Regions from separate parts of the Serratia sp. K1WW1 genome, predicted to be linked through region 2. Evidence: predicted binding sites of a transcription regulator. Region 2 holds the regulator's gene; each other region holds the start of a gene.

Region 1 (7,813 bases), 2.8 Mb from region 2:
GTATTCGGAGTTTGCATCGGTTTGGTAAGCCGGGATGGCCCCCTAGCCGAAACAGTGCTCTACCCCCGAAGATGAGTTCACGAGGCGCTACCTAAATAGCTTTCGGGGAGAACCAGCTATCTCCCGGTTTGATTGGCCTTTCACCCCCAGCCACAAGTCATCCGCTAATTTTTCAACATTAGTCGGTTCGGTCCTCCAGTTAGTGTTACCCAACCTTCAACCTGCCCATGGCTAGATCACCGGGTTTCGGGTCTATACCTTGCAACTATTCGCCCAGTTAAGACTCGGTTTCCCTACGGCTCCCCTATACGGTTAACCTTGCTACAAAATATAAGTCGCTGACCCATTATACAAAAGGTACGCAGTCACACCACGAAGGTGCTCCCACTGCTTGTACGTACACGGTTTCAGGTTCTATTTCACTCCCCTCGCCGGGGTTCTTTTCGCCTTTCCCTCACGGTACTGGTTCACTATCGGTCAGTCAGGAGTATTTAGCCTTGGAGGATGGTCCCCCCATATTCAGACAGGATGTCACGTGTCCCGCCCTACTCATCGAACTCACAGTTAATGCATTTTAGTGTACGGGGCTATCACCCTTTGCTGCGCGACTTTCCAGACGCTTCCACTAACACAAGAACTGATTCAGGTTCTGGGCTGTTCCCCGTTCGCTCGCCGCTACTAGGGGAATCTCGGTTGATTTCTTTTCCTCGGGGTACTTAGATGTTTCAGTTCCCCCGGTTCGCCTCGTATGGCTATGTATTCACCATACGATAGTGTGTCGAAACACACTGGGTTTCCCCATTCGGGTATTGCCGGTTATAACGGTTCATATCACCTTACCGACACTTTTCGCAGATTAGCACGCCCTTCATCGCCTCTGACTGCCTAGGCATCCACCGTGTACGCTTAGTCACTTAACCTCACAACCCGAAGGTGTTTCTGTAAACAGAGACACTGTCGCGCTGTTTATTTGAGAGACTCTATGACAGGTTAATCCTTACCCCAATAGTTCTACGGAGGGATAAGTTTCAGCTGTCATGTTTCAATTTTCAGCTTGTTCCAGATTGTTAAAGAGCAATATCTTAAACACGACTCGCAAGAGTCATCTTTAAGATAATCAGTCACGAATGACCGGTGATAATGTCTTTCACTCATTATCGGATGGCGTCCCCAAGGGGATTCGAACCCCTGTTACAGCCGTGAAAGGGCAGTGTCCTAGGCCTCTAGACGATGGGGACACAAAATCCGATTAAACCCAGGGTTTAATCGTTTCTCGTATCAGCATGAGTCCAGAAGACTCATTACATCAACAGGTAGCGCTTTGCTCATTACTTTTCATCAGACAATCTGTGTGGACACTGCACTCAACTGCATATCTTTAGGTAAGGAGGTGATCCAACCGCAGGTTCCCCTACGGTTACCTTGTTACGACTTCACCCCAGTCATGAATCACAAAGTGGTAAGCGCCCTCCCGAAGGTTAAGCTACCTACTTCTTTTGCAACCCACTCCCATGGTGTGACGGGCGGTGTGTACAAGGCCCGGGAACGTATTCACCGTAGCATTCTGATCTACGATTACTAGCGATTCCGACTTCACGGAGTCGAGTTGCAGACTCCGATCCGGACTACGACATACTTTATGAGGTCCGCTTGCTCTCGCGAGTTCGCTTCTCTTTGTATATGCCATTGTAGCACGTGTGTAGCCCTACTCGTAAGGGCCATGATGACTTGACGTCATCCCCACCTTCCTCCGGTTTATCACCGGCAGTCTCCTTTGAGTTCCCGCCATTACGCGCTGGCAACAAAGGATAAGGGTTGCGCTCGTTGCGGGACTTAACCCAACATTTCACAACACGAGCTGACGACAGCCATGCAGCACCTGTCTCACAGTTCCCGAAGGCACCAATCCATCTCTGGAAAGTTCTGTGGATGTCAAGAGTAGGTAAGGTTCTTCGCGTTGCATCGAATTAAACCACATGCTCCACCGCTTGTGCGGGCCCCCGTCAATTCATTTGAGTTTTAACCTTGCGGCCGTACTCCCCAGGCGGTCGACTTAACGCGTTAGCTCCGGAAGCCACGCCTCAAGGGCACAACCTCCAAGTCGACATCGTTTACAGCGTGGACTACCAGGGTATCTAATCCTGTTTGCTCCCCACGCTTTCGCACCTGAGCGTCAGTCTTTGTCCAGGGGGCCGCCTTCGCCACCGGTATTCCTCCAGATCTCTACGCATTTCACCGCTACACCTGGAATTCTACCCCCCTCTACAAGACTCTAGCTTGCCAGTTTCAAATGCAGTTCCCAAGTTAAGCTCGGGGATTTCACATCTGACTTAACAAACCGCCTGCGTGCGCTTTACGCCCAGTAATTCCGATTAACGCTTGCACCCTCCGTATTACCGCGGCTGCTGGCACGGAGTTAGCCGGTGCTTCTTCTGCGAGTAACGTCAATCCAACAGCGTATTAAGCTATTGGCCTTCCTCCTCGCTGAAAGTGCTTTACAACCCGAAGGCCTTCTTCACACACGCGGCATGGCTGCATCAGGCTTGCGCCCATTGTGCAATATTCCCCACTGCTGCCTCCCGTAGGAGTCTGGACCGTGTCTCAGTTCCAGTGTGGCTGGTCATCCTCTCAGACCAGCTAGGGATCGTCGCCTAGGTGAGCCATTACCTCACCTACTAGCTAATCCCATCTGGGCACATCCGATGGTGTGAGGCCCGAAGGTCCCCCACTTTGGTCCGAAGACGTTATGCGGTATTAGCTACCGTTTCCAGTAGTTATCCCCCTCCATCGGGCAGTTTCCCAGACATTACTCACCCGTCCGCCGCTCGTCACCCAGGAGCAAGCTCCTTGTGCTACCGCTCGACTTGCATGTGTTAGGCCTGCCGCCAGCGTTCAATCTGAGCCATGATCAAACTCTTCAATTAAAAGCTTGATTTGCTTCAACTCGTGAAGCGATGCTCGAAAATTAACTTTCGTAATAATTCATTCGCATGAATTACTGCTTGGTCACCCTTCAAGACTTGATATTTTTTGCTACCGAAGTAGCTGGATATCGTCTTGTGAGTGCCCACACAGATTGTCTGATAAATTGTTAAAGAGCAGTGAGTTACGCGCTTTCGCTTGCTAACTCGAGGTGGCGTATATTACGCTTTCCTCTTTCAGAGTCAACCTTAATTTCAGGTTTTTTCTCTGCGACCCCCGGAGACTCTGTGAAGTTGTTCACATGTTCCGTGTCGATGGAGGCGCATTATAGGGAGTTCCACGCAGGCCGCAACAGGTATTTTCAACAAAAAACACCGTTTGCTGCATTCCACAGCAAAACCCGTCCTTATACCCGGTTATGCACTAACTTATCCACAGAACGCATTTGGTCGGAAAATTTACGAGCGCCACGCAAACGTTTTCGCTACAATTCCCCGCGACGAAACAATCCCCGTTTTTATCGGGGCGCTACCTGAATCTGTTCCTGTCCTTCTCTATATAGGAAGAAATCCCCTCTATATAAGAAGCAACAAGGTGGAGATCCACGTAACGCTCTTTTATTGCGACTCAAAGCCAAGGGATAAAACCATGCAACAACCTCGTCCAATCCGCCGGGCCCTGCTCAGCGTGTCCGACAAAGCCGGAATCGTTGAATTCGCCGAAGCCCTCTCCCAGAGAGGCGTCGAATTACTCTCCACCGGTGGCACTGCCCGCCTGCTGGCCGATGCCGGTCTGCCTGTTACCGAAGTTTCCGACTACACCGGCTTCCCGGAGATGATGGACGGACGAGTCAAAACCCTGCACCCGAAAGTGCACGGTGGCATTCTGGGCCGTCGCGGCCAGGACGATGCCATCATGGAACAACATGCGATCCAACCGATCGATATGGTAGTGGTAAACCTGTATCCCTTCGCGCAAACCGTCGCTCGCCCAGATTGCTCGCTGGAAGACGCCGTAGAGAATATCGATATCGGTGGCCCAACCATGGTGCGCTCGGCCGCCAAGAACCATAAAGACGTGGCCATCGTGGTCAAGAGCAGTGACTACGCCGCAGTGATCACCGAGATGGATAACAACAACGGTTCACTGTTGTACCCAACCCGTTTCGACCTGGCGATCAAAGCGTTTGAGCATACCGCCGCCTATGACAGCATGATCGCCAACTACTTTGGTACCCTGGTGCCAGCCTATCACGGTGAGACCGAACAGCCTTCTGGCCGCTTCCCACGTACGCTGAACCTGAACTACATCAAGAAGCAGGATATGCGCTACGGTGAAAACAGCCACCAGCAGGCCGCCTTCTATATAGAAGAGAATGTGCAAGAGGCCTCCGTGGCCACCGCCGACCAGTTACAGGGTAAAGCACTTTCCTACAACAACATCGCCGATACCGATGCGGCGCTGGAATGTGTGAAAGAGTTTGCCGAGCCGGCCTGCGTGATCGTCAAGCATGCCAACCCTTGTGGCGTCGCAATCAGTGAAAACCTGTTTGCCGCCTATGAGCGCGCCTACCAAACCGACCCAACCTCGGCCTTTGGCGGCATTATTGCCTTCAACCGTGAACTGGACGCCAAAACGGCACAGGCGATCATCAGCCGTCAGTTTGTTGAAGTCATCATTGCGCCAAGCATCAGTGCAGAAGCCCGCACTCTGCTGGCGGCGAAACAGAACGTACGCGTGCTGGCGTGTGGCCAATGGCAACATCGCGTCGCAGGGCTGGACTTTAAACGCGTCAACGGTGGTTTGTTAGTGCAAGATCGCGATCTGGGTATGGTGACCGAAGCCGATTTGCGCGTGGTATCCGAACGCCAGCCAACCGCTCAGGAGCTGCGTGATGCGCTGTTCTGCTGGAAAGTGGCCAAGTTCGTCAAATCCAACGCCATCGTCTATGCGCGCGACAACATGACCATCGGCATAGGCGCCGGGCAGATGAGCCGCGTTTACTCCGCCAAGATCGCCGGGATCAAAGCCGCTGACGAAGGGCTGGAAGTCAAAGGCTCCGCCATGGCGTCTGACGCCTTCTTCCCGTTCCGTGACGGCATTGATGCGGCTGCAGCAGTGGGTATTACCTGCGTGATCCAGCCAGGTGGGTCGATTCGTGATGATGAGGTGATTGCGGCGGCCAACGAACACGGCATCGCGATGATCTTCACCGACATGCGCCACTTCCGCCATTAATCCCTTTTGCTGCGTGCGCTTGATGCGCACGCCGTTTATGGAGCACCTGATGAATATTTTAATTATTGGCAACGGCGGGCGTGAACATGCGCTGGCCTGGAAAGCGGCCCAATCGCCATTGGCAGATAAGGTTTACGTGGCCCCGGGTAATGCGGGTACTGCATTGGAAAGCAATCTGACCAACGTCGATATCGCCCCAACTGATATCCCGGCGCTGGTTGCCTTTGCCAAGGACAATGCTATCGATCTCACCATCGTTGGCCCGGAAGCGCCGCTGGTGATCGGCGTGGTAGATGCCTTCAAGGCCGCCGGGTTGAAAATCTTTGGCCCGTCACAGGCCGCAGCACAGCTTGAAGGCTCCAAAGCCTTTACCAAGGATTTCCTGGCTCGCCACGCTATCCCAAGCGCTGCATACCAGAACTTTACCGAAGTGGAACCCGCCTTGGCCTACGTACGCCGCCAAGGCGCGCCGATTGTTATCAAGGCAGACGGCCTGGCGGCAGGCAAAGGCGTGATCGTCGCGATGACGTTGCAGGAAGCCGAAGACGCCATTCAGGATATGCTGGCAGGTAATGCGTTTGGCGACGCCGGGCATCGCATCGTGATCGAGGAGTTCCTGACAGGCGAAGAAGCCAGCTTTATCGTCATGGTCGATGGCGAGAACGTGGTGCCAATGGCCACCAGCCAGGATCATAAACGTGTCGGTGACGGCGATACCGGCCCGAATACCGGCGGCATGGGCGCCTACTCGCCAGCGCCAGTGGTGACGGATGAAATCCACCAGCGCGTAATGGACCAGGTGATCTGGCCAACCGTGCGCGGCATGGCGGCGGAAGGCAACACCTATGTCGGCTTCCTGTACGCTGGCCTGATGATTGCTGAGGATGGTCAACCCAAGGTGATCGAATTCAACTGCCGCTTTGGCGACCCGGAAACTCAGCCGATCATGCTGCGCCTGCGCTCCGACCTGGTTGAACTCTGCCTGGCAGGGGCCGAAGGCAAGCTGGATGAGAAGACTTCCGAGTGGGATGAACGTCCTGCTCTCGGCGTGGTGTTGGCGGCTGGCGGCTATCCTGCGGATTATCGCCAAGGGGATGTGATCCACGGCTTGCCTCAGCAAGAAGATGCCAATGGCAAAGTGTTCCATGCCGGAACGCGTATGCAAGGAAATGACGTCGTGACCAACGGCGGGCGTGTGCTATGCGTTACGGCTTTGGGCACAACGGTGGCTCAGGCTCAGCAGTTAGCCTATCAGCTAGCGGAAGGTATTCAGTGGCAAGACAGTTTCTGCCGCAAGGATATCGGCTACCGCGCTATCGCACGCGAGCAGTAACTACTCTTTGAGATACCAGCAGGCTCTGTTCGCAGGGCCTTTTTTATGCGCTAAAGGGTGTCTTTGGTGGGTTCCCAACTGCAGAAATCATTATTTGCCACCAATAACAGCTCACGACCTTCCGGCCCATCCAACCAGGCTACGCTCACTGGCTGACTGCTGTTGGCCGCACGCCGCATGATCCACTCTTCGGCCTGTTGGTCCAAACCTGGCTTCACGACTTCGCCGTTGCACAGCTTCACCTCGCCTTGCTGCCAGTGCCCTTGTAACAGCCGTACACGGCCGGCATTAAGCGCATCGCTCAATTCCAGTATCCGCCGAGCCTGATATTGATAGAGCACAACTTCATCGTTGGAGAGTTTCTGGCGCTGAGTGGCCAGTTGGCGCTGCATAAAGCTGACTGTACCGTTGGCGGTGAAACGCAGTTGAATAGAGTCGCGATCGCCATCCGCATCGGTGCGTTTGATTTGGTACAACACACCATGCTGATATTCATACAGCGTTGTGACGGTACCCGGCCCGCGATAAGGGCTGTAGACACTCAACAGCGCCACTGGCCGCTGCTGGCCGTCATCCATCCTCCACACCCGCATTACCCCCTGATCGGCCACAAAGCCGCTGGCGGTAAAGGTTGGCGGGGCAGAACGGAAACTACAAGCACTCAAGGCAGCAACAACCGTAACCGCCATGAGTGCCCGTTGAATAAACAAAAGGGGCGCCAACGCCCCCCTGTTTAAACCTTTCTGGAACACGCGATTAAGACTTAACCGCGTCTTTCAGTGCTTTACCAGAAACGAACGCAGGCACGTTAGCTGCTGCGATTTTGATTTCTTTACCAGTCTGTGGGTTGCGGCCAGTGCGCTCGCTACGATGGTTTACCTTGAAAGTACCGAAACCAACCAATTGTACTGCATCACCTTCTTTCAGGGACTCAGTAATGGCAGCCAGGGTAGATTCCAGAGCCAGCTTAGCTTGAGCCTTGGAAAGGTCAGCCTTCTCTGCGATTACGTCAATCAGTTGAGTCTTGTTCATAAGTTATCCTTACAGTGTGTTTATCGTTTGCAAAGCATCGAGTGCGACGGATATGCCGATGGACAGCACTCTCCTGCATACACGCACCGATAGCCACTTTTTTTTCGCCCCCCAAATGTAGACCAGACAGGGTGCGGATGTGAAGCCTTAAGGCACGACAAATCAGACGTTAAATCACGTTTTCTTGCCTTATTGCGTTAAATTTATCCCAATGTTACTCACCGCGGCCTCTCGCAGGTCAGATCGTAACCCTTTGATCAGATCCAGATCACGCTCTTCGCAGGCGGC
Region 2 (7,813 bases):
GCCACGAACGACCTGGAAGAACAAATAGCCGGGAGCTCCCCACATAATGGCATGCAGGAAACCAACGGCCTTTTCAGCCAGCAGCGGATCGATGTTGTGCATCATGTCGATCACCAACTGGCTGTTATAAATCACGGCAATAATGAGGAGTGAAACCCCCGATGCCAGCCAAAAGCCCTGGCGCACCTGATACGCGATACGATCGCGGCGGCCTGCGCCGTTGAGCTGGGCGATCACTGGGGTCAAGGCCAGCAGTAAACCGTGGCCGAACAGGATGGTCGGCAGCCAGATAGAGGTCCCCACGGCAACGGCGGCCATATCCGTGGCGCTATAAGAGCCAGCCATGATGGTATCGACCACGCCCATTGCGGTTTGGGATATTTGCGCGATGATGACCGGAATTGCGAGGGCCAATAAACTACGCGCCTCAATAAAGTACTTCTGCACGTATACACCTTTCTAATTATTTATGGGAAGGGGTGTCGCTGCATCAGCAACAACTAAAAACTGCGGAATATGCCGAAAAGATTGTACCTGCTAGTCGGGGTTAAGCAAAGGTTGTAAAGAAATAGTTATCGCCTGGCGGTTTCAGGCGGCAACGTTAAATCCCCAGGATATAAACTAGGCAAGCACTGCTTTTTTGCCGCTGTGCGTTTGGTTTTCTGCCGTAACTGGGGCAAACTGCTTACAGCGCGTTGAACATAGTCATAAAGAAGAGGCCAACATGTTTACCGGTATCGTACAAGGCACCGCCCCGCTGGTTGCCATTGATGAAAAACCCAACTTCCGTACCCACGTTGTTGAAATGCCTGATGAGCTGTTACCAGGGCTGGAGTTGGGGGCCTCGGTAGCCCACAACGGCTGCTGTCTGACCGTCACGGAGATTGCAGGCAATCGCGTCAGCTTTGATTTGATCAAAGAGACACTGCGGTTGACCAATCTTGGCGATCTCAAATTGGGTGATGTGGTCAATCTGGAAAGAGCCGCCAAGTTTAACGATGAAATCGGTGGGCACCTGATGTCCGGGCATATTATCTGTACCGCGGAAGTCACCAAGATTTATACCTCGGAAAATAATCGCCAGATCTGGCTGCGCATGCCGAATATCGATTTGATGAAATATGTGCTGCATAAGGGGTTCATCGGCATCGATGGCATCAGCCTGACCATTGGTGAGGTGGTCAATAACCGTTTCTGTGTGCATTTGATCCCGGAAACCCTTGAGCGCACCACGCTGGGTAAAAAGCGCCTGGGCGATAAGGTCAATATCGAAATCGATCCGCAAACTCAGGCGGTGGTGGATACCGTCGAGCGCGTATTGGCTAATCGTGAGGCTGCGTTAGCTGTCACCAAGCCGCCAGTACCCAAAGTCTGAGAACCATGCACCAATAACCACACATAGGAGCCAAACGTGAAGTATTACGGGAAAACGATGATGTTTGCGGCGCTGTTGGCGCTGACCGCCTGTTCAAGCTCACCGGAACAGGCGAACTCACAGTCTGCCGAGGCTGAAGATGATACCTGTGGTGCATCGCAGTATCAGAATTATGTGGGTAAACCGCTGTCTGCGTTGGACGGGATCAATATTCCTCAGCAGGTACGTACTATTCCTTATAACTCTATGGTAACCATGGACTTCAATCTAAAGCGCTTGAACTTCCTGGGTGACAGTGAAGACAAAATCATTCGCGTTTATTGCGGTTAATTACCCCTCACCCCAACCCTCTCCCACAGGGAGAGGGAGCTGATGGCCCCCGCTCGTGTGAAAGTACAGAGGTCACCTCAGCAAACTCGATCGCCCCTCATTCAAGGTATATCACCGAATTCTTGGATTATCTTGATCACCCCTCATTCAAGGTATATCACCGAATTCTTGGATTATCTTGATCACCCCTCATTCAAGGTATATCACCGAATTCTTGGATTATCTTGATCGCCCCTCACTCAAGGTATCTCACCGAATTCTTAGGTTTTCTCGATCGGTTCCCTCTCCCTGTGGGAGAGGGTTAGGGTGAGGGGACCCTAGCGGGGAACTCGCAGACCGCCTTCGACGCCTTTAGGGCTGAATACCACCTGCCAAAGTTGAATATCGCGAGCGCGGAACGCTCCTGCGCAGGCATTAAGGTAATAACTGAACATCCTTTCAAAACGTTCGGAATAGCGCGATGCCAGCTGTGGCCAGCTCTGTTTGAAACGTTCATACCAGGCCATCAGAGTGCGATCGTAATCTGCGCCGATATTATGCCAATCTTCCATGACGAAACGGCCTTCGCTGGCCTGGGCAATATGTTTCACCGACGGCAGGCAACCGTTGGGGAAGATATATTTATTGATCCACGGATCAACGTTCATATCGGTCTCGTTGGAACCAATGGTATGCAACAGGAAAATGCCATCGGGTTTTAAATTACGTTCCACCACCTCGAAATAGGTTCGGTAGTTCTTCGGCCCAACGTGTTCGAACATGCCGACCGAGACGATGCGGTCAAACTGCTGGTAGAGATCGCGGTAATCCTGCAGCAGAATTTCCACGTCCAGCCCGGCACAGCGCTCTTGCGCCATTTTCTGCTGTTCGGCGGAGATGGTCACTCCTACCATGGAAACGCCGTAGTGCTTGGCCGCATAAGCAGACAGACCGCCCCAGCCACAGCCGATATCCAATACCCGCATGCCGGGCTGCAGGTGCAGTTTTTCGCAAATTAACCGTAGCTTGGCCTCTTGTGCTTCTTCCAACGTCGTGGCCTGTTGCCAATAGCCGCAGGAATATTGCATATAGGGATCCAGCATCTGGGTAAACAAATCGTTACCCAGATCGTAATGCTCTTTGCCAACAATCCAGGCACGTTTTTGGGATTGCAGATTGGTCAGGCGGGCGGCGGCAATACGCAAGATATCCTTCAGGTGGTGGGGCAGTTTCTTTTCCAGGCCGGCTGCGACAACCCGCTGAAAAAATATGTCCAGTCGTTCGCACTCCCACCAACCGTCCATATAGCTTTCGCCCAGCCCCAGAGAGCCGTCTTGCAGTACGCGTTTAAAGAAATTGGGATTATTGATCTGAATATCGAAAGGGCGTGAACCATTGATTTCAATGCCGGCCATGCTAAGCATTTCATGAGCGATACGATACCAATGGTTGTCCTGGATGCTCAGATCTTCTATACACGATGAACTCATAGCTTCTCCATCACCTTCTTCTGACTTATGATCCTGCAGAATTTAGCGTAGACAATTTCTACAGGGACATACGTATACCTACGGTAAAAATTCACCGTGGTGTCTGAAATTCGACTTGAACAGAGGAAATTTAAGAGACTCCCTGCGTCAAAGGACGCGGGTAAATGCAACCTTAAATAAAGTGTGATGCCATCCACGTACGCAGCAGTTGCTGCAATAAGAACTTAGTATAACTGTTATTCTAAAAGGTCGTTTTTGAGTATAGGCTTGCCGAGGCGTAGACTCAACTGCAAATCGCGCTCGGCAAGAATTTTCATTAAGTGACTATTTACAGAGATAATTATGACACGGAGTCGGCACGCTTCTGCCGTGTCATCTGCGTTTCATCCGTTCCTTTCCCACGCTGGATCAGATAACCCAAGGCCGCTAAAAATACGGTAGCCACCATTACGGTAGCCGTGGCTAACAGCGGTTGGGCGATAAATGCCGAAACCAACAGGCTGGCGATAAAACATAATCCCAGCTGTAGCGTGTTTTGCAGCGCAGCGGCTTTGCCACTGTTGTTGGGGAAGGGCATCAACGCATTGGCCACTAGAATAGGATAGCTGGCACCGTTTACTAACGCCATAAAGCAGAACGGGATCAGCAGAGTGGTCAACGTTGGTTCACTTAGTGTGGCGATCAGATACAACGCCACCATGCTGACACCGTAAGCTAACAGCAACCACGGCAGCAAGGTTTTGCCAGAGATGCGATTTAAGGCGCTACGGCAGCTATAACCCCCTAATAAGAAGGCCAGCGTTTGCGGCACATAGCTCAGGCCAATATCGTTGGGACTATACCCCATATCGCCGAGGATAAAGGGTGAACCCGTCAGCCAGGCGAAGAAGCCGGCAGAACAGGCGGCAAAAACCATCACGTTGCCGCTGAACACCGGGGATTTCAAGATCTGCATAAAGCCAAGGCTGGGCTTTTTATCGGCGGAAGGTACCAGTCTGCTGCGGTCTTTCAGTAGCAAGGTGGGGATCAGCAGCAGGGCGGTGATCCCCAACAGCACGGCGAAGATGGCCCGCCATCCCATATGGTTGAGCAACCAGGCACCCAGCAGTGGAGCCAGCGCCGGAGAGAGGGCGACTAGCGGCATAATGGAGGCGAAAACGCGGTTGGCTTTGCCATCGCGGTAGCGATCGACCACGATCGCCTGCCAGGTGACGGCGGCTGAACAGACGCCAATGGCTTGAATAAAGCGCAGTGACCACAGTTGTGCCACGTTCTCGACCCAAAGCATACCGAGGCAGCCGACGGCGAACAGCGCAAGGCCAATCAATAACACGGGCTTACGGCCAATACGGTCGGACAGCGGCCCCCACAGCAACTGGGCAAAGGCAAAGCCTGCCAGGAAGATACTCAGGCTGGCGCTGATCGCCCCAGCGGAGATTTGCAGATCCTGCTGCATTGCCCCAAAGGCGGGCAGGTACATATCGGTAGCCAGATAGCCCAACATACTCAGGCCGGCCAGGTAGAACATAAATCCAAAATTTCGCATTGCTATTTCTCGTTAAAATTATGTTGTCGCAGGTTTTGAAGCGCCGGCAAGTGTATACGGCTGGATCTCTGCTTGTGAAACGGTAATATTTGCAAGGTGCTGTTAAAAAATTTGAAGGCAAACATATGTGGTCTGAATATTCACTCGATGTAGTAGATGCGGTAGCGCGGACCGGCAGTTTCAGCGCGGCGGCACAGGAGTTGCACCGCGTTCCTTCTGCTGTGAGCTATACGGTGCGTCAACTGGAGCAATGGCTGGCAGTGCCTTTGTTTGAACGCCGTCACCGCGATGTGGAACTCACGCCAGCGGGGGCGCTGTTTATTAAGGAGGCGCGAGTTGTTATCAAAAAAATGCTCGATACCCGACGGCAGTGTCAGCAGGTGGCAAACGGTTGGCGCGGGCAACTGCGGATTGCGGTCGATCTGATCGTCAAACCCCAGCGCAGCCGCCAGCTGGTGCTGGATTTTTATCGCCATTTTCCCGACGTGGAACTGATGGTACAGCCGGAAGTCTTCAACGGCGTGTGGGATGCGCTGGTCGATGGCCGCGCTGAGATGGCCATTGGTGCAACACGTGCGGTGCCGGTGGGCGGCGGTTTTGCCTTTCGCGATATGGGCTTTATGAATTGGCTCTGCGTAGTCCATGCTAAACATCCGCTGGCCGCCTTGCAAGGAAAGCTGCGAGACGATCAGCTACGACCTTATCCCTCGTTGCTGTTGGAAGATACTTCGCGCAATTTACCCAAGCGGGTGACCTGGTCGCTGGACAACCAGCGGCGATTGACCGTGCCGGACTGGGTTTCGGCGGTAGATTGTTTGCGTGCCGGGCTGTGTGTGGGCATGGTACCCGCGCATCGGGTATTGCCGTTGGTACAAAGTGGCGAACTGGTGGTATTACCACTGCATGAGCCTTTCCCGCCTAGCGCCTGCTGCTTGACCTGGCAGCAAAACGCCCAGTCTCCGGCCATGGCCTGGCTGTTGGACTATCTGGGCGACAGCGAAACGCTCAATCAGGAATGGCTCAGTGAAGAGGAGCCGGGTGCTTAATCGGGCGCAGTATTGCAGCGCCCCAACAGGAGTTAACGGCGGTAATCGACAAAAGGACCATCGGCGACTGAGCGGCGCTCGATGAGTTTTGGATGCACTTCAATCACCTGCGATTCTTCACGCTTGCTGATAATGCGATCCAACAGCATGGTAAAGGCCATCTCGCCCAGGCGCTCTTTCGGCTGGTGAATGGTGGTCAGCGCCGGGGTGAAGTAGCGGGCATTACGCACGTTGTCGTAGCCAATCACCGAGATATCCTGCGGTACACGCAACCCCAGCTCATCGGCGGCGCAGATCGCCCCCATGGCCATAATATCGCCGCCACAGAAAACGGCGGTTGGACGATGCTTTTGCGACAGGATCTGATGCATGGCTTTATAGCCAGATTCAGGCTCGAAATCCCCCTGCACGATCCATTCTTCGCGCACTTCGATGTTGGCTTCCTTCATGGCTTTCAGAAAGCCCTGGTGGCGACCTCCACCGGTATTACGCGCCAGTTGACCAGGAATGGCACCGATGTCACGGTGGCCACGTTCGATCAGGTAGCGGCCTGCCAGGTAGCCGCCCTCGAAGGCATTGTCGATAATGGTATCGGTGAAGTCTCCGCGCGCGGTACCCCAATCCATCACCACCATGGGAATATTACGGTAATCTTCCAGCATGCCCAGTAGCTGATCTGGATATTCTGAGCACATCACCAGCAGGCCATCGACGCGTTTTTGCGCCAACATCGCCAGATAGGCTTGCTGTTTATCCAGATTATTGTGCGAGTTACACAAGATCAGGGTATAGCCTTTGCTGTAGCAGCTGTTTTCCACCGCTTCGATCACTTCGGCAAAATAGGGGGCCTCGCTCGAAGTGGCGAGCAAACCGATCGATTTGGTGTGGTTGACCTTGAGGCTGCGGGCCACGGCGCTGGGTGAATAGTGCAGCTCTTTGATGGCGGCCCAAACGGCCGTTTTGGTATCTTCGGCGACGAAACGCGTTTTATTGATAACGTGCGAAACGGTAGTGGTAGAAACGCCAGCGCGTTTGGCCACATCTTTAATCGTTGCCATGTAAAAAATGACTCCTAAACCCACATGTTACAGCATGTAAGTATGATGTTAATCGTTTGCCTGCGTAGATCCTTTCCCAGATAAGCGAAAACTGAGTTTTTAGTGCTGAAGTCGTAAATCGCTTGAACAGGGAGGGGCAGTTTATCGGTACGCAGTTGTGAACTGCGGATTTTGTCGCATATTGAAGAAAAGTGGAAGAGCTAATCGGTAATTATCAGCGGGGAAATCATAACAAGATTTTAATCACGAACTGTGGGAAAATGATTTGACGTATAAACTGTGTGGCTTATGCTCTGGAAAAGCCAATCTGAGAGGGAGTTGTATATGGATACCGATTTGAAGATGTCATTACTCACCACCGTGGGTGCCTTGGCAATGATTATTGCTTTCAGTTTTATTGCCGCATTGAACTGATCCGCAGCAGAAAAACAGAGGCGCAGCTTGATGCCGCGCCTTATTATTAGCTAGCCACCCGTCGTTAAGCCAGGTTTTCTGCCACGAACGCCCAGTTCACCAACGCCCAGAAGTTTTCCAGGTACTTTGGCCGCGCATTGCGGTAGTCGATGTAGTAAGCATGTTCCCACACGTCAACGGTCAATAGCGGAACGTCTGCGCCGGTCAGCGGGGTTGCCGCATTCGAGGTGCTGACAATCGCCAGACTGCCGTCCGCTTTTTTCACCAGCCAGGTCCAGCCAGCGCCGAAGTTTTTCACGGCGGCATCGGTGAACTGCTCTTTAAAGGCGGCGAAGGAGCCGAATGACTTATTGATCGCCTCTGCCACTGCGCCCGTTGGCTCGCCACCACCTTGCGGTGATAAACAGTGCCAATAGAAGGTGTGGTTCCAGACCTGGGCGGCGTTGTTGAACACGCCGCCGGTGGAGGTCTTGACGATCTCGACCAGGGATTTTCCTTCGAACTCGCTGCCTTTCACCAGATTGTTCAGGTTAACCACGTAGGTGTTATGGTGCTTGCCATAGTGGTATTCCAGC
Region 3 (7,813 bases), 1.8 Mb from region 2:
CAGCAGTTGCCAATAGCTTAACTTCAACTCGCAAGCAGGCTGCTTTGGCAATAAACGAGCCAGAACAGGGAGCAATATCAGGGTAATAGCCGCTGAGAAAAAGTAGACCGTTCGCCAACCGCCGATATCCGCCAGCAACCCAGAGAGAGTGCGCGCCAGCAGTAAACCCATCACCACTCCTCCCTGAGCGGCCCCCACTACGCGTCCACGTTCCTGCGGGGAGGCCAACGTAGCGGCAAAGGCGATCAATCCCTGCGTCATCGCGGTTCCCAACAGCCCCACCAGCAGCATAGCCGCCAGTAACGCCAGACTGCTACTAGACACCACCACCATCAGCAACGCGGCAATCAACAGTATTTGCTGCACCGCCAGCAGACGATGGCGATCCAGCAAATCCCCCAAAGGAACCACCAATAACAGCGCACAGGCGCAGCCGACCTGGGTCGCCGCAATCACCATCCCTACTCTCGCCAGGCTGATATTAAAATCCTCCGCAATGGCGTCAAGCAGCGGTTGCGCGTAATAAACATTGGCCACGCTGAAAGCGCAGGCTGCAGCCAACAGCAGCACCAGTGACGTAGGCAAAAGCTCGACAGACTGTGAGCGGAAGTTTTCCAGCGGTTTATCACTCATCAAGCGCCTCGCTAAAGTGGTTTCATTATTAAACTCAATGCACTTTAGTGAAAGAGGTTTTATAATGCAACCAGAATAATTCTGGAGTCGCAGCATGAAACGTAAAAGCCTTGAGGATGCTCAATGCCCGGTAGCACGAACCTTGGATGTGCTGGGTGATTGGTGGTCATTACTGATCATCCGCGACGCCTTTGACGGCATCAGCCGGTTTAGTGAGTTTCAAAAGAATTTGGGGATGGCGAAGAATATTCTTTCCACTCGTCTACGCACGCTGGTCGCCCAGGGGATTTTGCAAGTTAGCCCTGCCGCCGATGGCAGCGCCTATCAGGAGTATTTGCTGACCGATAAAGGCCGAGAAATCTTCCCGATTATCGTCGCACTGCGCCAATGGGGAGAAGACCATCTTTTTGCAGCAGGAGAGGACTATTCACGCCTGGTGGAAAACGACAGCGGTCAACCAATACCTCGCATGACACCAATCGGTCATGCCGGGCAAGCACTCAACTTAGGCAATACCCGAGTCGTCAAAGTGGATGAGGTATAAAAATGTTGAAAGTCATTGCCGAAGATTTTATCAAGGTTGAAGCGATAGAAACGGTGTTACCGCTTTATCAAGAGCTGGTTGCAGCCACCAAACAGGAACCCCGCTGTATCGCCTATGATCTGTATGTCGACCAAAAGGATGCCGGGCACTTTATCTTTATCGAAGAGTGGCCCGATCGCGCGGCGTTGGATGCTCACTGCGCGAGCGAACACTTTAAACGCCTGGTGCCGTTGATCGATCAACATAAACGCAAAGAGGCGACTTATATTTTAATGGATGGTTTTTCTGTGGATAAATGATGTTTATGAATGATGGTTATCATGACAAATACTCTTCTGGCATACCCGTTGATAATGGATAAATCCCCCGATCTTAAGCAATCATAATCAAACTGTATTCCTTATAACGCCGGTCGTGGGGTTACTTAAACGCATTAGCGCCCTGTCCAACACCATCTTAGAAGTGATGTAAGGCCAGTATACTCCATATGTGATTTATGGAATCTATGTAGCATTTAAGGAACATAGTGATGTTCACATCAAAGTTTGTTGAGCATATACTGAACAAGCAGATTATCTTTTGGGCAAGCTCGCTGAAGTAAACAAGAATAGCAAACCACATGATTTCATTAGCTTGTAGGAAGCGGGTTGTTGCAAATCGTCTGGGTAAGGAGGATATATGAACTTCAATATCACCACACTGGTGAAGGCTATCATAGGTGGCGCAGGCTTGGGCTTCGCAATATCAGGTGGCCTGTCCATGTTAATCCCCGCGTTCACCGTAACAACTGGGGTTGCATATGCTTTTGCCATCGTCGGCGCGGTCATTATTGGTGGTCTGGCCGCGAAAGGAAGAGTCGCTTAAGGTGGAGCACTTTTTTCAATGGTTTGCACCACAGGATGCGGAGCAACTCACTCGCTTCTATTGCGTCATATGCCTTGGTTATATGGTGGTGCATCTAGTTTGGGACTGGCGTTCAACAGTTAGCCCACCACTTCAGTTTGAAAATCTGCCTGGCAAAGTTGGTGAGCTTTATTCATCGACAACATTTGCCACCAGCCTGTTCTTCATTGTGATGCTGTTTGACATAAAAAACCCGCTACGAACCTCAGATGCCTTTATTTTTCCATTAATCACTGCAGCAGGTACCGGGTTACTCATTTCATTAGCCGCCATAGCGCCAAAAGCAATAAATAAAAAAGCCATTTAAAATAAATGGCTTAATAATAGAACTAACATGCTATTAGTCGTGGTTAACTAACAGTTAATTATTCCCATTCAATCGTCGCCGGTGGCTTCCCGCTGATATCATAAACCACACGGGAAATACCGTTGACTTCGTTGATGATACGGTTGGAAACACGGCCAAGGAAATCGTACGGCAGGTGTGCCCAATGCGCGGTCATAAAGTCGATGGTTTCTACCGCACGCAGTGAAACTACCCAATCGTATTTACGGCCATCGCCCATCACGCCAACGGAACGCACCGGCAGGAACACGGTGAACGCCTGGCTGACCTTGTTGTACAGATCGGCTTTGTGCAGCTCTTCGATGAAGATCGCATCGGCACGGCGCAGCAGATCGCAATACTCTTTCTTCACTTCGCCCAATACGCGTACGCCCAAACCTGGCCCTGGGAACGGGTGGCGGTACAGCATGTCGTACGGCAGACCCAGCTCCAGACCAATCTTGCGCACTTCGTCTTTGAACAGCTCTTTCAGCGGCTCCACCAGGCCCAGCTTCATCTCTTTCGGCAGGCCACCGACATTGTGGTGCGATTTGATCACGTGCGCTTTGCCGGTAGCGGAAGCGGCAGACTCGATCACATCAGGATAGATGGTGCCCTGAGCCAGCCACTTCACGGCGCTCTGCTTGCAGGCTTCTTCGTCGAACACTTCGACAAAGACGCGGCCAATGATCTTACGCTTGGCTTCTGGCTCATCCACACCCGCCAGCGCGCTCAGGAAACGGTTCTCTGCCGCCACGTGTACGATGTTTAGGCCGAAGTGGTCACCGAACATTTCCAGCACTTGGTCGGCTTCGTTCAGGCGCAGCAGGCCGTTATCTACGAATACGCAGGTCAGGCGCTTGCCAATGGCACGGTGCAGGAGCATGGCGGTAACGGATGAATCCACGCCGCCAGACAGGCCGAGGATCACGTGATCTTCACCGACCTGCTCACGAATACGCGCAACGGCATCCTCGATGATGGTGGCAGGCGTCCACAGCGCTTCACAACCACAGATATCCAGTACGAAACGCTCCAGGATACGCTGGCCCTGACGGGTATGGGTGACTTCCGGGTGGAACTGTACGCCGTAGAAGCGCTTTTCCTCGTTGGCCATAATGGCAAACGGGCAGGTATCGGTGCTGGCAACGGTGACGAAATCTAACGGGATAGCGGTAACTTTATCGCCGTGGCTCATCCATACGTCTAATACCGGTTTGCCTGCCGGGCTGATCGCATCTTCGATATCGCGGATCAGGGCGCTTGATTGGGTGATTTCCACCTGCGCATAACCGAACTCACGCTCGGTTGACCCCTGTACATGGCCGCCCAGTTGCATCGCCATGGTCTGCATGCCATAGCACACGCCCAATACCGGTACGCCGGCGGTGAAGACATATTCTGGCGCACGCGGGCTGTTCAGTTCGGTGGTGCTTTCCGGGCCACCGGAGAGAATGATGCCGCTTGGATTGAACTCGCGGATCTGCTCTTCGCTGACGTCCCAAGCCCACAGCTCACAGTAAACGCCAATCTCACGCACGCGGCGGGCAACCAGCTGGGTGTATTGTGAACCGAAATCCAGGATCAGGATGCGATGCTTATGAATATTTTTTGTCATGTGAGGCAAATTCCAGCAACAGAGAAAAAGAGCAAAAAGGGTATTTGGGATGAGAGGTTGCCCCCTCATCCCTGCCCCTCTCCCGCAGGAGAGAGGTTAAAGCATTAGCCCATGCGGTAGTTTGGTGATTCTTTGGTGATGGTCACGTCATGCACATGGCTTTCTTGAATACCGGCACCGCTAATGCGCACAAACTCGGCTTTGGTACGCAGTTCGTCGATGGTCGCACAGCCGGTCAGACCCATGCAGGAACGCAGGCCGCCCATCTGCTGATGTACAATCGCCTTCAGCATGCCTTTGTAGGCCACACGGCCTTCGATACCTTCCGGCACCAGTTTATCAGCGGCGTTATCGGTCTGGAAGTAACGGTCGGAGGAACCTTTGGACATTGCGCCCAGAGAACCCATCCCACGGTAAGATTTGAACGAACGGCCCTGATACAGCTCGATTTCGCCCGGAGATTCTTCCGTACCCGCCAGCATTGAGCCAACCATCACACAGGACGCACCGGCAGCAATCGCTTTGGCGATATCGCCAGAGAAGCGGATACCACCGTCAGCAATAACTGGGATACCCGTCCCTTCCAGCGCTTCGACCGCATCGGCGATAGCGGTGATCTGCGGAACACCCACGCCGGTTACGATACGCGTCGTACAGATAGAGCCAGGACCGATACCGACTTTCACCGCGCTCACGCCGGCTTCCATCAGGGCTTTGGCACCAGCCCCAGTTGCGACGTTGCCGCCAAGGATTTGCAGGTCTGGGTATTTGGCACGGGTTTCACGGATGCGCTGTAACACGCCTTCGGAATGGCCGTGTGAAGAGTCGATGAGCAGTACGTCAACACCGGCAGCGACCAGCGCATCAACACGCTCTTCGTTACCGGCACCGGCACCCACCGCAGCGCCTACGCGCAGACGGCCATGCTCATCTTTACAGGCGTTAGGTTTACGCTCTGCTTTCTGGAAGTCTTTAACGGTGATCATGCCCAGCAGGTGGAAGCTGTCGTCCACTACCAGCGCTTTTTCAACGCGTTTTTCGTGCATTTTTTGCAGCACGACTTCACGCGCTTCGCCTTCCTTGACGGTGACCAGGCGCTCTTTTGGCGTCATCACTGCGGTGACGGGCTGAGTCAGATCGGTTACGAAGCGCACGTCACGGCCGGTAATGATCCCCACCAGTTCGTTTTCTTCGGTCACAACCGGGTAACCGGCAAAGCCGTTACGCGCGGTTAACTCTTTCACTTCAGCCAGCGTGGTGGAAGGAGTAACGGCCTGTGGGTCCGTGACCACGCCGCTTTCATGTTTTTTCACCCGGCGAACTTCTTCCGCCTGGCGCTCAATGGACATGTTTTTGTGAATGAAGCCCAGACCGCCTTCCTGCGCCAGCGCAATGGCCAGGTTGGATTCGGTTACGGTATCCATGGCTGCGGACAGCATAGGGATATTCAGGCGGATGGATTTGGTCAGTTGGGTGCCAAGATCTGCGGTATTAGGCAGAACTGTGGAGTGGGCTGGAACCAGGAGAACGTCATCAAACGTTAGAGCTTCTTTTACAATACGTAGCATGGGCAATATCTCACCAAGGTGGATGCGGAAAAGATAAAATATTGCCGTGGCATTATACAGAGCGTAATCGGTTGCCTCCAGCACTTTCTTACAAAAACTCTTGATTACCTTTCACCGAGCTGTAATATCGACCAATTAAGTGCTTGTTTTGAAATTTGATCTGGGTCACATGTCACTACCTACTTCACCGTCCATTTTTACCGTAAGCCGCCTCAATCAGACGGTTCGACAGCTGCTGGAAATGGAAATGGGGCAGATTTGGCTCTCCGCCGAGATCTCCAACTTCTCCCAGCCCTCCTCCGGCCACTGGTATTTCACGCTGAAAGATGATCGTGCCCAGGTGCGTTGTGCGATGTTCCGCAACAGCAACCGGCGCACTACCTTTCGCCCGCAAAATGGCCAGCAGGTTCTGGTGCGGGCCAGTATCACCCTGTATGAACCACGCGGTGATTACCAACTGATCGCCGAAAGCATGCAGCCTGCCGGTGACGGCCTGCTGCAACAGCAATTCGAGCAGTTGAAACAGCGTCTGGCAGCCGAAGGTTTGTTTGATCAGCAGTTCAAGCAACCGCTGCCAAGCCCGGCCAAATGCGTTGGGGTGATCACCTCCGCCAGCGGCGCGGCGCTGCACGATATTTTGCAGGTGCTACAGCGGCGCGATCCTTCACTGCCGATCGTGATTTATCCCACGTCCGTGCAAGGGGCAGAAGCTCCGTTGCAGATCGTTCGCGCGATCGAAACCGCCAACCGCCGTGATGAGTGTGATGTGCTGATCGTCGGGCGCGGCGGTGGCTCGTTAGAAGATTTATGGAGTTTTAACGACGAACGCGTCGCGAAGGCAATTTTTGCCAGCCGTATCCCGATCGTCAGCGCCGTTGGCCATGAAACCGACGTCACCATTGCCGACTTTGTTGCCGACCTGCGGGCACCTACCCCTTCCGCAGCGGCGGAGTTGGTCAGCCGTAATCAGCTTGAGCTGTTGCGCCAATTGCAGTCACAGCAACAGCGGCTGGAAATGGCGATGGACTATTATCTGGCGCAGCGCCAGCAGCAGTTCACCCGCATCAACCACCGTTTACAACAACAGCATCCGCACCTGAGGCTGGCACGGCAGCAAACGCTGTTATTCAAGCTACAGCGCCGTTTGGAAGATGGAATGCAGCAGCAAATACGGCTATCTTCTCGCCGCAGTGAACGCGTGCAGCAGCGCCTGGCGCAGGTCCAGCCGATGGGCCGCATCCACCGCTTGCAACAGCGTGTTCAGCAGCAGGAATACCGTTTGCAACAGGGGATGGAGCGGCAGCTCAATGGCTATCGCCAACGCTTTGGCGTCGCCTGTAGTCAGTTGGAGGCGGTTAGCCCGCTGGCAACCTTGGCTCGCGGCTATAGCGTAACGCAGACACCACAGGGTGAGTTACTGAAAACCACCAAGCAGGCACAGGTTGGGGAAATGCTGAAAACCCGCCTGCAGGATGGCTGGGTGGAGAGCGAAGTCAAAACCGTCACCGTGGCGAAAAAGCCGCGCAAGAAACGGGTGGTGGAATAGCCGTTAGTGGCAGAGCCGATCGACTGCTTCTTTTTTAGGCCAAACTTCATCCAGTTTGATAGCATCCCAACCCTCAGTAGAGGGTTGGGATATGGCATCAGTCACAGCACATAGCTATCACAACAAACCCCATTCACCCATAGTTCGCGAGTCTCACCTGCTGGCAACACAATGTTCAGCGCCTGCCACGTCGGTTTGAAATGCCCTTCACAGGTGAAGGTCAGCTCGATGCGCTGATTGTCACTCACCGCCTCCCAGCGGAGCCACAGCGCATTATTCTGCTGCCAGCCATGGCTTTCCCCGTCGTCTTCAAACAGCAGGCCTGAGGACCATCCGCAGCCCTTGGTGGGGAACAGCCGCAGTTCACGGCGATCGTCTGCCGCATTGTCTACATGCCCCAACCGTTGTGACATCGGGAGCCCGGCCCCAGCGCGTACCAGCAACGGCAAGCGCTCCAGCGGTGCCTCCAACACGATACTCTGGCCGCCGCTGTACCATTGGCCGCTATAGAAACAGTACCAACCATCAACGTTATCCGGCAGGTAGACTTCGCGCTGGCGCTGCCCCTGATCCACCACGCTGGCCACCAGCAGGTCGCGGCCAATCAGGAAATCATCAGTCTCACCGAAGGTGCGCTCATCATGCTCATGATCGAGGAAGGTTGGCCGCAGCATCG
Region 4 (7,813 bases), 1.1 Mb from region 2:
TAGGCTTCTGGGGTGTTGAAGTCGTCGTCCATGGCCTCACGGAAGCGCGCTTCAAAGGCTTCACCGCCAGCAGGTTTGGCATCAGCGTCGGTGCCACGCAGCGCGGTATATAAACGCTCCAGCGAAGCGCGAGCCTGTTTCAGGTTCTCTTCGCTGTAGTTCAGTTGGCTGCGGTAGTGGCCAGACATCAGGAAGTAACGCACGGTTTCGGCGTCGTAATAACCCAGCACGTCACGGATGGTAAAGAAGTTGTCCAACGACTTCGACATCTTCTCTTTATCAATCATTACCATCCCGGAGTGCATCCAGTAATTGACGTACGGGCCATCATGCGCGCAGCTGGATTGGGCAATCTCGTTCTCGTGGTGTGGGAACATCAGATCGGAGCCACCGCCGTGAATGTCAAAATGGGTGCCAAGCTGTTTGCAGTTCATGGCCGAGCATTCGATATGCCAGCCTGGACGGCCTGGGCCCCACGGTGATTCCCAGCTTGGTTCGCCCGGCTTGGACATCTTCCACAGCACGAAGTCCATCGGGTTGCGTTTCACGTCGTCGATTTCCACGCGCGCACCGGCTTGCAGTTGCTCCAGATCCTGGCGGGACAGCAGGCCGTATTGCGGATCGCTATCGATGGAGAACATCACGTCGCCGTTGCTGGCCACATAGGCATGATCGCGCGCCAACAGGCGTTGGGTGATCTCGATGATTTCTTCGATATGGTGGGTGGCACGCGGCTCCTGATCCGGGCGTTCGATCAGCAGCGAATCAAAATCGGCGTGCATCTCTGCCAGCATACGCGTGGTCAGTTGATCGCAGGTTTCGCCGTTTTCTGCCGCGCGACGGATGATTTTATCGTCCACGTCGGTCACGTTACGCACGTAGTTCAGCGAATAGCCGAGATAACGCAGGTAGCGCGCTACCACGTCGAAAGCAACAAAGGTACGCCCGTGGCCGATATGACACAGGTCATAAATGGTTACCCCGCACACGTACATACCGACTTTACCGGCATGAATGGGCTTAAATTCCTCTTTTTGACGACTCAGGGTATTAAATATCTTTAGCATCAGGGCTGTCCGTGGTGTGCGTGATAACAAACATATCCGCATATTGAAACCCGAAGGCTGCTCTATTGCAAGGTCAAGCCCAAGGATTGCTGAATTGATCGGCAGAAAATTGCGTGAGATCGGAATTAACCTAATCCAGACTAAGATAACAACACGTGTATTTCTGCCGCGGAACTGCCACCCTAGCCACTGCTGACTGATTAATGGAGATATGTTATAAAGTCGGTCTGATTGCTCACACGCCTTCCTATGTGACAGCTCATTTCATCTTGCTAGGACTAAAACTATGGTTACTTTCCACACCAATCACGGCGATATCGTTATCAAGACCTTTGCTGACAAGGCACCGGTTACCGTTGAAAACTTCCTGAACTACTGCCGTGAAGGCTTCTACAACAACACCATTTTCCACCGTGTTATCAACGGCTTTATGGTTCAGGGCGGTGGTTTTGAACCAGGTATGCATCAGAAAGACACCAAAGCAACCATCAAGAACGAAGCTAACAACGGCCTGAAAAACACCCGTGGCACCCTGGCAATGGCTCGTACCAACGATCCACACTCTGCCACCGCCCAGTTCTTCATCAACGTGGTGGATAACGACTTCCTGAACTTCCGTGCTGAAAACTCCCAGGGTTGGGGTTACTGCGTATTTGCCGAAGTGGCAGAAGGCATGGACGTGGTCGAGAAGATCAAAGCGGTAAAAACTGGCCGCAGCGGCATGCACCAGGATGTACCGGTTGAAGATGTCGTGATCACCAGCGTTACCGTCAGCGAGTAATCGCGGCTGCATGAGCACGCTGTTCATCGCAGACCTGCATCTATGCGCACAGGAACCGGCAATTACTGCCGGTTTTCTGCGTTTTTTGCAGCGTGAAGCCGTTCACGCCGATGCGTTATATATTCTGGGCGATCTGTTTGAAGCCTGGATTGGCGATGACGACCCTGAGCCGTTGCATCGCGAAATTGCCGCCGCACTAAAGGCGTTGCACCAGGCCGGAGTGCCCTGCTACTTCATTCACGGCAACCGCGATTTCCTGTTGGGTAAGCGCTTTGCCAAGCAGAGCGGTATGATCCTGCTACAGGAAGAGCAAGTCGTCGAGCTGTATGGCCGCAAGATCCTGATCTTGCACGGTGATACCCTGTGCACCGACGATCAGGCTTATCAAGAATTCCGCAAGAAAGTGCATAACACCTGGATCCAACGTGCTTTTCTGGCGCTCCCTCTGCGCTGGCGCTTGAACATCGCCGCTAAAATGCGTGCGCGCAGCCAACAAAGCAACCAATACAAATCCACCGCGATTATGGACGTCAACCCGCAAGCCGTTGAGCAGGCCATGTTGCGCCACAACGTCCACTGGATGATCCACGGCCACACCCATCGCCCGGCAGTCCATCCGCTGGCATTACCTAACGGTGAAGCCCATCGCGCGGTGTTGGGAGCCTGGCATACACAAGGCTCAATGATTAAAGTCACGGCAGATGCCGTCGAACTGATCGAGTTCCCCTTCTAGGCCGTTTTCCTGTATTTGAGGGTAAAAACCGTCGACGCAACCGTTTTCCTTCCCCTGTACCCATGATATGCTCTACGCCCTCATACGGCCTGCCAGCCGACGTTTGTCCACATCACAGGAGCCATGCACTCATGGGAGCCACCGCTACTTCAGCCGCCAACGCTGGGGTTAAAATCGCAATCGTAATGGGTTCAAAAAGTGACTGGGCCACTATGCAGTCCGCGGCCGAAGTTCTGACCACGCTGGATGTCCCGTTCCATGTCGAAGTTGTCTCCGCCCACCGCACGCCGGACAAGCTGTTCAGCTTTGCCGAACATGCCAAGGCCATGGGTTTTGACGTGATCATCGCCGGTGCCGGTGGTGCTGCGCATCTGCCAGGCATGTTGGCGGCCAAAACGCTGGTTCCGGTGTTGGGTGTGCCGGTGCAAAGCGCTGCGTTAAGCGGTGTCGATAGCCTGTATTCCATCGTGCAGATGCCACGCGGCATTCCGGTGGGTACGCTCGCCATCGGCAAAGCCGGTGCGGCCAACGCCGGGTTGCTGGCAGCACAAATCCTGGCGCTGCACGATGCCGGGCTGGCACAGCGGTTGGCACAATGGCGTCAGGCCCAGACCGACGAGGTCCTGAACCATCCGGACCCACGGGAGGACGCATGAAGCCGGTTTGCGTACTGGGTAACGGCCAGTTAGGGCGTATGCTGCGCCAGGCAGGTGAGCCGTTGGGAATTGCGGTTTATCCTGTCGGTCTGGATGCCGAGCCGGAAGCGGTGCCCTATCAAAATGCGGTGATCACCGCAGAGATCGAACGCTGGCCAGAAACCGCCCTGACCCGCGAATTGGCGACGCACAATAACTTCGTCAACCGCGATATCTTCCCGCGTTTGGCCGATCGCCTGACGCAGAAGCAACTGCTCGATCAACTTCATCTCGCTACCGCGCCTTGGCAATTGCTGGCAAGCGCTAGCGAATGGCCTCAGGTGTTTGCCACCTTGGGTGAGTTGGCAATCGTTAAACGCCGCGTGGGTGGTTACGACGGCCGCGGCCAGTGGCGTTTACGCCCGGGACAAGAGGCCGAGCTACCGGCGGATAACTATGGTGAATGCATCGTCGAGCAGGGAATTAATTTCTCTGGCGAAGTGTCATTGGTGGGTGCCCGTGGTCATGATGGCCAGTCGGTATTCTATCCGCTGACCCACAACCTGCACGAAGAAGGCATTCTGCGTACCAGCGTGGCGCTGCCACAGCCCAACCCGGCGTTGCAACAGCAGGCCGAGCAGATGTTGGCTGCGATCCTCGATGAGTTGAACTACGTGGGCGTGATGGCGATGGAGTGCTTTATCGTCGGCGACAGCCTGTTGATCAACGAGCTGGCCCCACGTGTCCACAACAGTGGCCACTGGACGCAGAACGGCGCTTCCATCAGCCAGTTTGAGCTGCATTTGCGGGCTATCCTGGGGCTGCCGCTGCCTAAGCCGGTGGTGAATACGCCTTCGGTGATGGTCAATCTGATCGGTACGGCGGTTAATCAGCAATGGCTGGCCCTGCCGCTGGTGCATTTGCACTGGTATGAGAAAGAGGTGCGTGAAGGACGTAAGGTGGGTCACCTGAACCTCAACGATCCTGATGCGGCCTCTTTGCAACAGGCGTTGCAGGCATTAGCGCCGCTGCTGCCAGCCGAGTATCAAAGTGGCTTGGCCTGGGCACAGCAAAAGCTGGGGTGATCTTGTGGGGTGATAGGCCTTTAATCTCGGTGTATTCCCCTCACCCTAACCCTCTCCCACAGGGAGAGGGGACCGATCGAGTTAGGCCGAAAGTATAGTGATTCTTCATCAGCACTGGCTGACTGACCCTGCTCATCCTGGTTAAAGTGACGATCGAGTTGCTTGATCAACTCTTTACTTCCAAAAGTGCAGGGACTATCAGCTCCCTCTCCCTATGCTGTCTCTTATACACATCTCAAATTGCGGTCAAATAGCCGTAATTTGAGAAACATAGCAGGCTGATTTTAAAGAGAATTTTTTCGAGCGACGAATTCATAAGCTTAAAATAATACCCATAAAAACAGCAAGATGCCAAATTGTGTATAAGAAACAGCTCCCTATGGGAGATCGAGTTAGGCCGAAAGGGTAGTTATTCTTCATCAGCACTGGCTGACTGACCCTGCTCATCCTGGTTAAAGTGACGATCGAGTTGCTTGATCAGCTCCTTACTTCCAAAAGTGCAGGGACTATCAGCTCCCTCTCCCTATGGGCTGAGGAATCCCCAGAAAAATTGAGACGATAAATAGGCTGTTTTTTACCCACAAACGGACTAAGAAATAGCCTCAAGCAGACGAGAAGAAGTGGTTCGTCATTCTCTCACTGCCAATTTACGAACAAAATGGAACAGATTGATCGTAAAACACTCGCTCTAATTCTCTGAAACCACTAAGAAAAAATTAGTGGGGATACCTCAGCCCTATGGGAGATCGAGTTAGGCCGAAAGGATAGTGATTCTTCATCAGCACTGGCTGATTGATCCTGCTCATCCTGGTTAAAGTGACGATCAAGTTGCTTGATCAGCTCTTTACTTCCAAAAGTGCAGGGACTAACAGCTCCCTCTCCCTGTGGGAGAGGGTTGGGGTGAGGGGTCAACCTTCGTAGCTGCGGAACAACGCCCGGCCGCGCAGCAGGCGCACACCAAGCCAGCCGCCGCACAGCGAGAGCAACAAGGCACTCAGCAGCGGTAACGCCCACCACAGCACTGGCGTAGGTGCCCACGGGAAGTCGAACACCTTGGTCTGCAACAGCCACAGCGCCGCCTCTGCCCCCACCGCCGCCGCGATCCCGGCCACCAGCCCAAGCAACGCAAACTCACACCACAGCGTACTGCGCAGCAGGCGTTTGCCTGCGCCTAGCGTGCGGTAAACCACCAGTTCCTGCCTACGTTGCCGCATCCCTACCTGTACCTGTGCCAGTAACAGCAGACCGCCGCAGATCACCACCAGCACCACCATCACCTCCAGCGCCCTGCTCACCTGCTGCAACACGCCGCCGACCTGCTTGAGGATCGAACCGATATCCAGCAGGCTCAGGGTTGGGAACTGGCGGTTGAGCTGGGTCAGCACCTTGCCGTCGCCGTCATAGCGGAAGCTGGTCAGCCAGGTTTGTGGCTGGCCGTCCAATGCACCCGGCGGGAAGATAAAGTAAAAGTTCGGCTTCAGGCTTTCCCAATCTACCTGCCGCAGGCTGGTGACTTTGGCACTGAACGATTGAGTATCGCCGCTGAACGTCAAGGTATCGCCCAGTTGGATCTTGAGCCTGCCGGCGATCCCTTCATCCATCGAGACCTCACCGGTTTTCGGCGGCCAGGTGCCTGCCGTCAACGGGTTATGATCCGGCAGATCGCTTTGCCAGGTCAGATTTAGTTCACGGTTCACCGCCTCGCCACCGGGATCGTCTTCATGCACCCGCTCCGTTGCCACCTGCTGGTTAATTTCCGACAGGCGTACACGCACGATGGGATAGAAGGTTTCCTCATGCAACTGATGCTGTTGCAAGAAGGCTTTCACCTGTGGAACCTGTGACGTAGTCATATTCAGCAGGAAATAGTTCGGGCTGTCTGGCGGTAACTGCTGTTGCCAGCGATCGAGCAGATCGCCACGCAAGACCAGCAACAGGGCCAGTAACATAAACGACAGCGAGAACGCCGCTAACTGGCTGATCGTCACCCAAGGCTGATGCAACAGGCGATTCACCGCCAACCGCAGCGCCAGATTTTTCAGCGTGATGCGCCGCAGCAGCAACAGGCTGCCCCAGCCTATTCCCCCTAGCAGCAAGGCCAGCACCACCATACCGGCCAGAATGGCCCACAGTAGCGTACTTGCCCCCATTAATACCGTCAGTAGCCCGACCACAATCACCGCAGTAGCTGGCAGGAAGTAACGCAAAGGCCAGACGTTAGCCACCACATCCCGGCGCAGTACGCGCAGTGGCTGAGTCGCCAGCAGTTGCCGGTACGGGCGCAACCCAACCAACAGCGAAATCATGACCAGAGCCCCCATCGCCCACAGCCACGGCCAGCCCCCAGCTGCGGGGAGTTCCCCCGGCAAGACAGGTGCCAGCAAGCGGATCAGCACCGCTTCAAAACCAAGACCAATCACGCTGCCGCAGGTTCCCGCCAGCAGTAACACCGCCAGCCACTGACCAATAATCAGCTTGCTGAGGGCCTTTCTGCCAGCGCCCAGGGTTTTCAGCACCGCAATCAGGTCATAGCGGCTGCGGCAATAGTGGCTCATCGCCACCGCTACGGCGGCAATCGACAGCAGTAAAGTCAGCAGCGCCGAAAGCAGCAGGAACTGTTGGGAACGCTGTAGCGATTTGCCTAGCGCACTGCCGGACTCCTCTAACCCATACCAGCGCTGATCGGGCTTGAGCTGCGGTTTGAGGCGTTCTTCATAGCGTTGAATATCGGTTGGCGCACCGGCAAACATATAACGGTAGGTCAGGCGGCTGCCCGGCTGTACCGCTCCGGTTTTATCTACATCCGCCAGGTTGATGATAATGCCAGGCGCAGTCTGGAACGGATTGAAGCCGGAATCCGGCTCCTGCACGATTTCACCGGCGATGCGTAACGTAGTATCCCCCACCTCCAGATTGTCGCCGACCTTGATATCCAATAATGCCAACAGGCGCGGAGCCACCAGCACGCTGCCCGGCACAGGTTTGAGGTTGGCTGGCAGGGTTTCCAACTGCCCATACAGCGGATAGGCCGCATCGGTAGCCTTGACGTTGGCCAGAAGCGGACGATCCCCAGCGTAGGTCATGGTGGTAAAAGAGAGCTGGCGGCTGACTTTCAGCCCCTGCTGCCGGGCATCGAGCAGCCAGCCTTCCGGCACCGGGTGTGCGGTACGCAATACCCGATCTCCGGCGATAAAGTCGCGGCTTTGCTGGCTCAAACCTTTGTCCATGCGATCGCTGATGCTGCCCAGTGCCAACACGCAGGCCACCGACAGCGTCAGCGCCAGCCAGACGATCAGCAGCGAAGGCGAACGCCATTCACGCCAGAACCAACGCCAAATCATGCTTCCTCCCACAGCTTGCCTTCACGCAAGCGCAGCCGCCGCTGACAGCGAGCCGCCAGGGTTTCGTCATGGGTGACCAGGATCAATGTGGTGGCAAAATCGCGGTTGAGGGAGAACAACAGATCGGCAATGCGCTCACCGGTCTGGCGATCCAGGTTGCCGGTGGGTTCA

What was found. Region 2 encodes PurR, which represses purine synthesis genes. Its sites were predicted from a motif close to CANGCAAACGTTTGCNTG; they were not measured.
Region 1: a site for PurR is predicted at 3,391-3,408, ahead of purH (bifunctional phosphoribosylaminoimidazolecarboxamide formyltransferase/IMP cyclohydrolase). Genes of this name have one in related genera too.
Region 3: a site for PurR is predicted at 5,652-5,669, ahead of guaB (IMP dehydrogenase). Genes of this name have one in related genera too.
Region 4: a site for PurR is predicted at 2,615-2,632, ahead of purE (5-(carboxyamino)imidazole ribonucleotide mutase). Genes of this name have one in related genera too.

Annotation. Positions count from the first base shown of each region.
Region 1 covers NZ_CM147697.1:503,843-511,655, reverse strand. The annotation lists rRNA gene ACX9GU_RS02360 (23S ribosomal RNA) at 1-920, opposite strand, end outside; tRNA gene ACX9GU_RS02355 (tRNA-Glu) at 1,163-1,238, opposite strand; rRNA gene ACX9GU_RS02350 (16S ribosomal RNA) at 1,384-2,924, opposite strand; gene purH (bifunctional phosphoribosylaminoimidazolecarboxamide formyltransferase/IMP cyclohydrolase) at 3,571-5,160, shown strand; gene purD (phosphoribosylamine--glycine ligase) at 5,210-6,493, shown strand; gene ACX9GU_RS02335 (DUF1481 domain-containing protein) at 6,544-7,182, opposite strand; gene hupA (nucleoid-associated protein HU-alpha) at 7,250-7,525, opposite strand; gene ACX9GU_RS02325 (YjaG family protein) at 7,715-7,813, opposite strand, start outside.
Region 2 covers NZ_CM147697.1:3,305,854-3,313,666, reverse strand. The annotation lists gene ACX9GU_RS14975 (MATE family efflux transporter) at 1-447, opposite strand, end outside; gene ACX9GU_RS14970 (riboflavin synthase subunit alpha) at 725-1,375, shown strand; gene ACX9GU_RS14965 (I78 family peptidase inhibitor) at 1,412-1,705, shown strand; gene cfa (cyclopropane fatty acyl phospholipid synthase) at 2,023-3,174, opposite strand; gene punC (purine nucleoside transporter PunC) at 3,515-4,720, opposite strand; gene punR (DNA-binding transcriptional activator PunR) at 4,846-5,766, shown strand; gene purR (HTH-type transcriptional repressor PurR) at 5,799-6,824, opposite strand; gene cydH (cytochrome bd-I oxidase subunit CydH) at 7,149-7,238, shown strand; gene sodB (superoxide dismutase [Fe]) at 7,303-7,813, opposite strand, start outside.
Region 3 covers NZ_CM147697.1:1,527,500-1,535,312, reverse strand. The annotation lists gene ACX9GU_RS07015 (MFS transporter) at 1-633, opposite strand, end outside; gene ACX9GU_RS07010 (winged helix-turn-helix transcriptional regulator) at 728-1,177, shown strand; gene ACX9GU_RS07005 (putative quinol monooxygenase) at 1,180-1,476, shown strand; gene ACX9GU_RS07000 (hypothetical protein) at 1,856-2,041, shown strand; gene ACX9GU_RS06995 (hypothetical protein) at 2,043-2,387, shown strand; gene guaA (glutamine-hydrolyzing GMP synthase) at 2,446-4,023, opposite strand; gene guaB (IMP dehydrogenase) at 4,128-5,591, opposite strand; gene xseA (exodeoxyribonuclease VII large subunit) at 5,761-7,137, shown strand; gene ACX9GU_RS06975 (glycoside hydrolase family 31 protein) at 7,239-7,813, opposite strand, start outside.
Region 4 covers NZ_CM147697.1:4,433,785-4,441,597, forward strand. The annotation lists gene cysS (cysteine--tRNA ligase) at 1-1,067, opposite strand, end outside; gene ppiB (peptidylprolyl isomerase B) at 1,354-1,848, shown strand; gene ACX9GU_RS20135 (UDP-2,3-diacylglucosamine diphosphatase) at 1,859-2,581, shown strand; gene purE (5-(carboxyamino)imidazole ribonucleotide mutase) at 2,713-3,237, shown strand; gene purK (5-(carboxyamino)imidazole ribonucleotide synthase) at 3,234-4,301, shown strand; gene ybbP (putative ABC transporter permease subunit YbbP) at 5,210-7,642, opposite strand; gene ybbA (putative ABC transporter ATP-binding protein YbbA) at 7,639-7,813, opposite strand, start outside.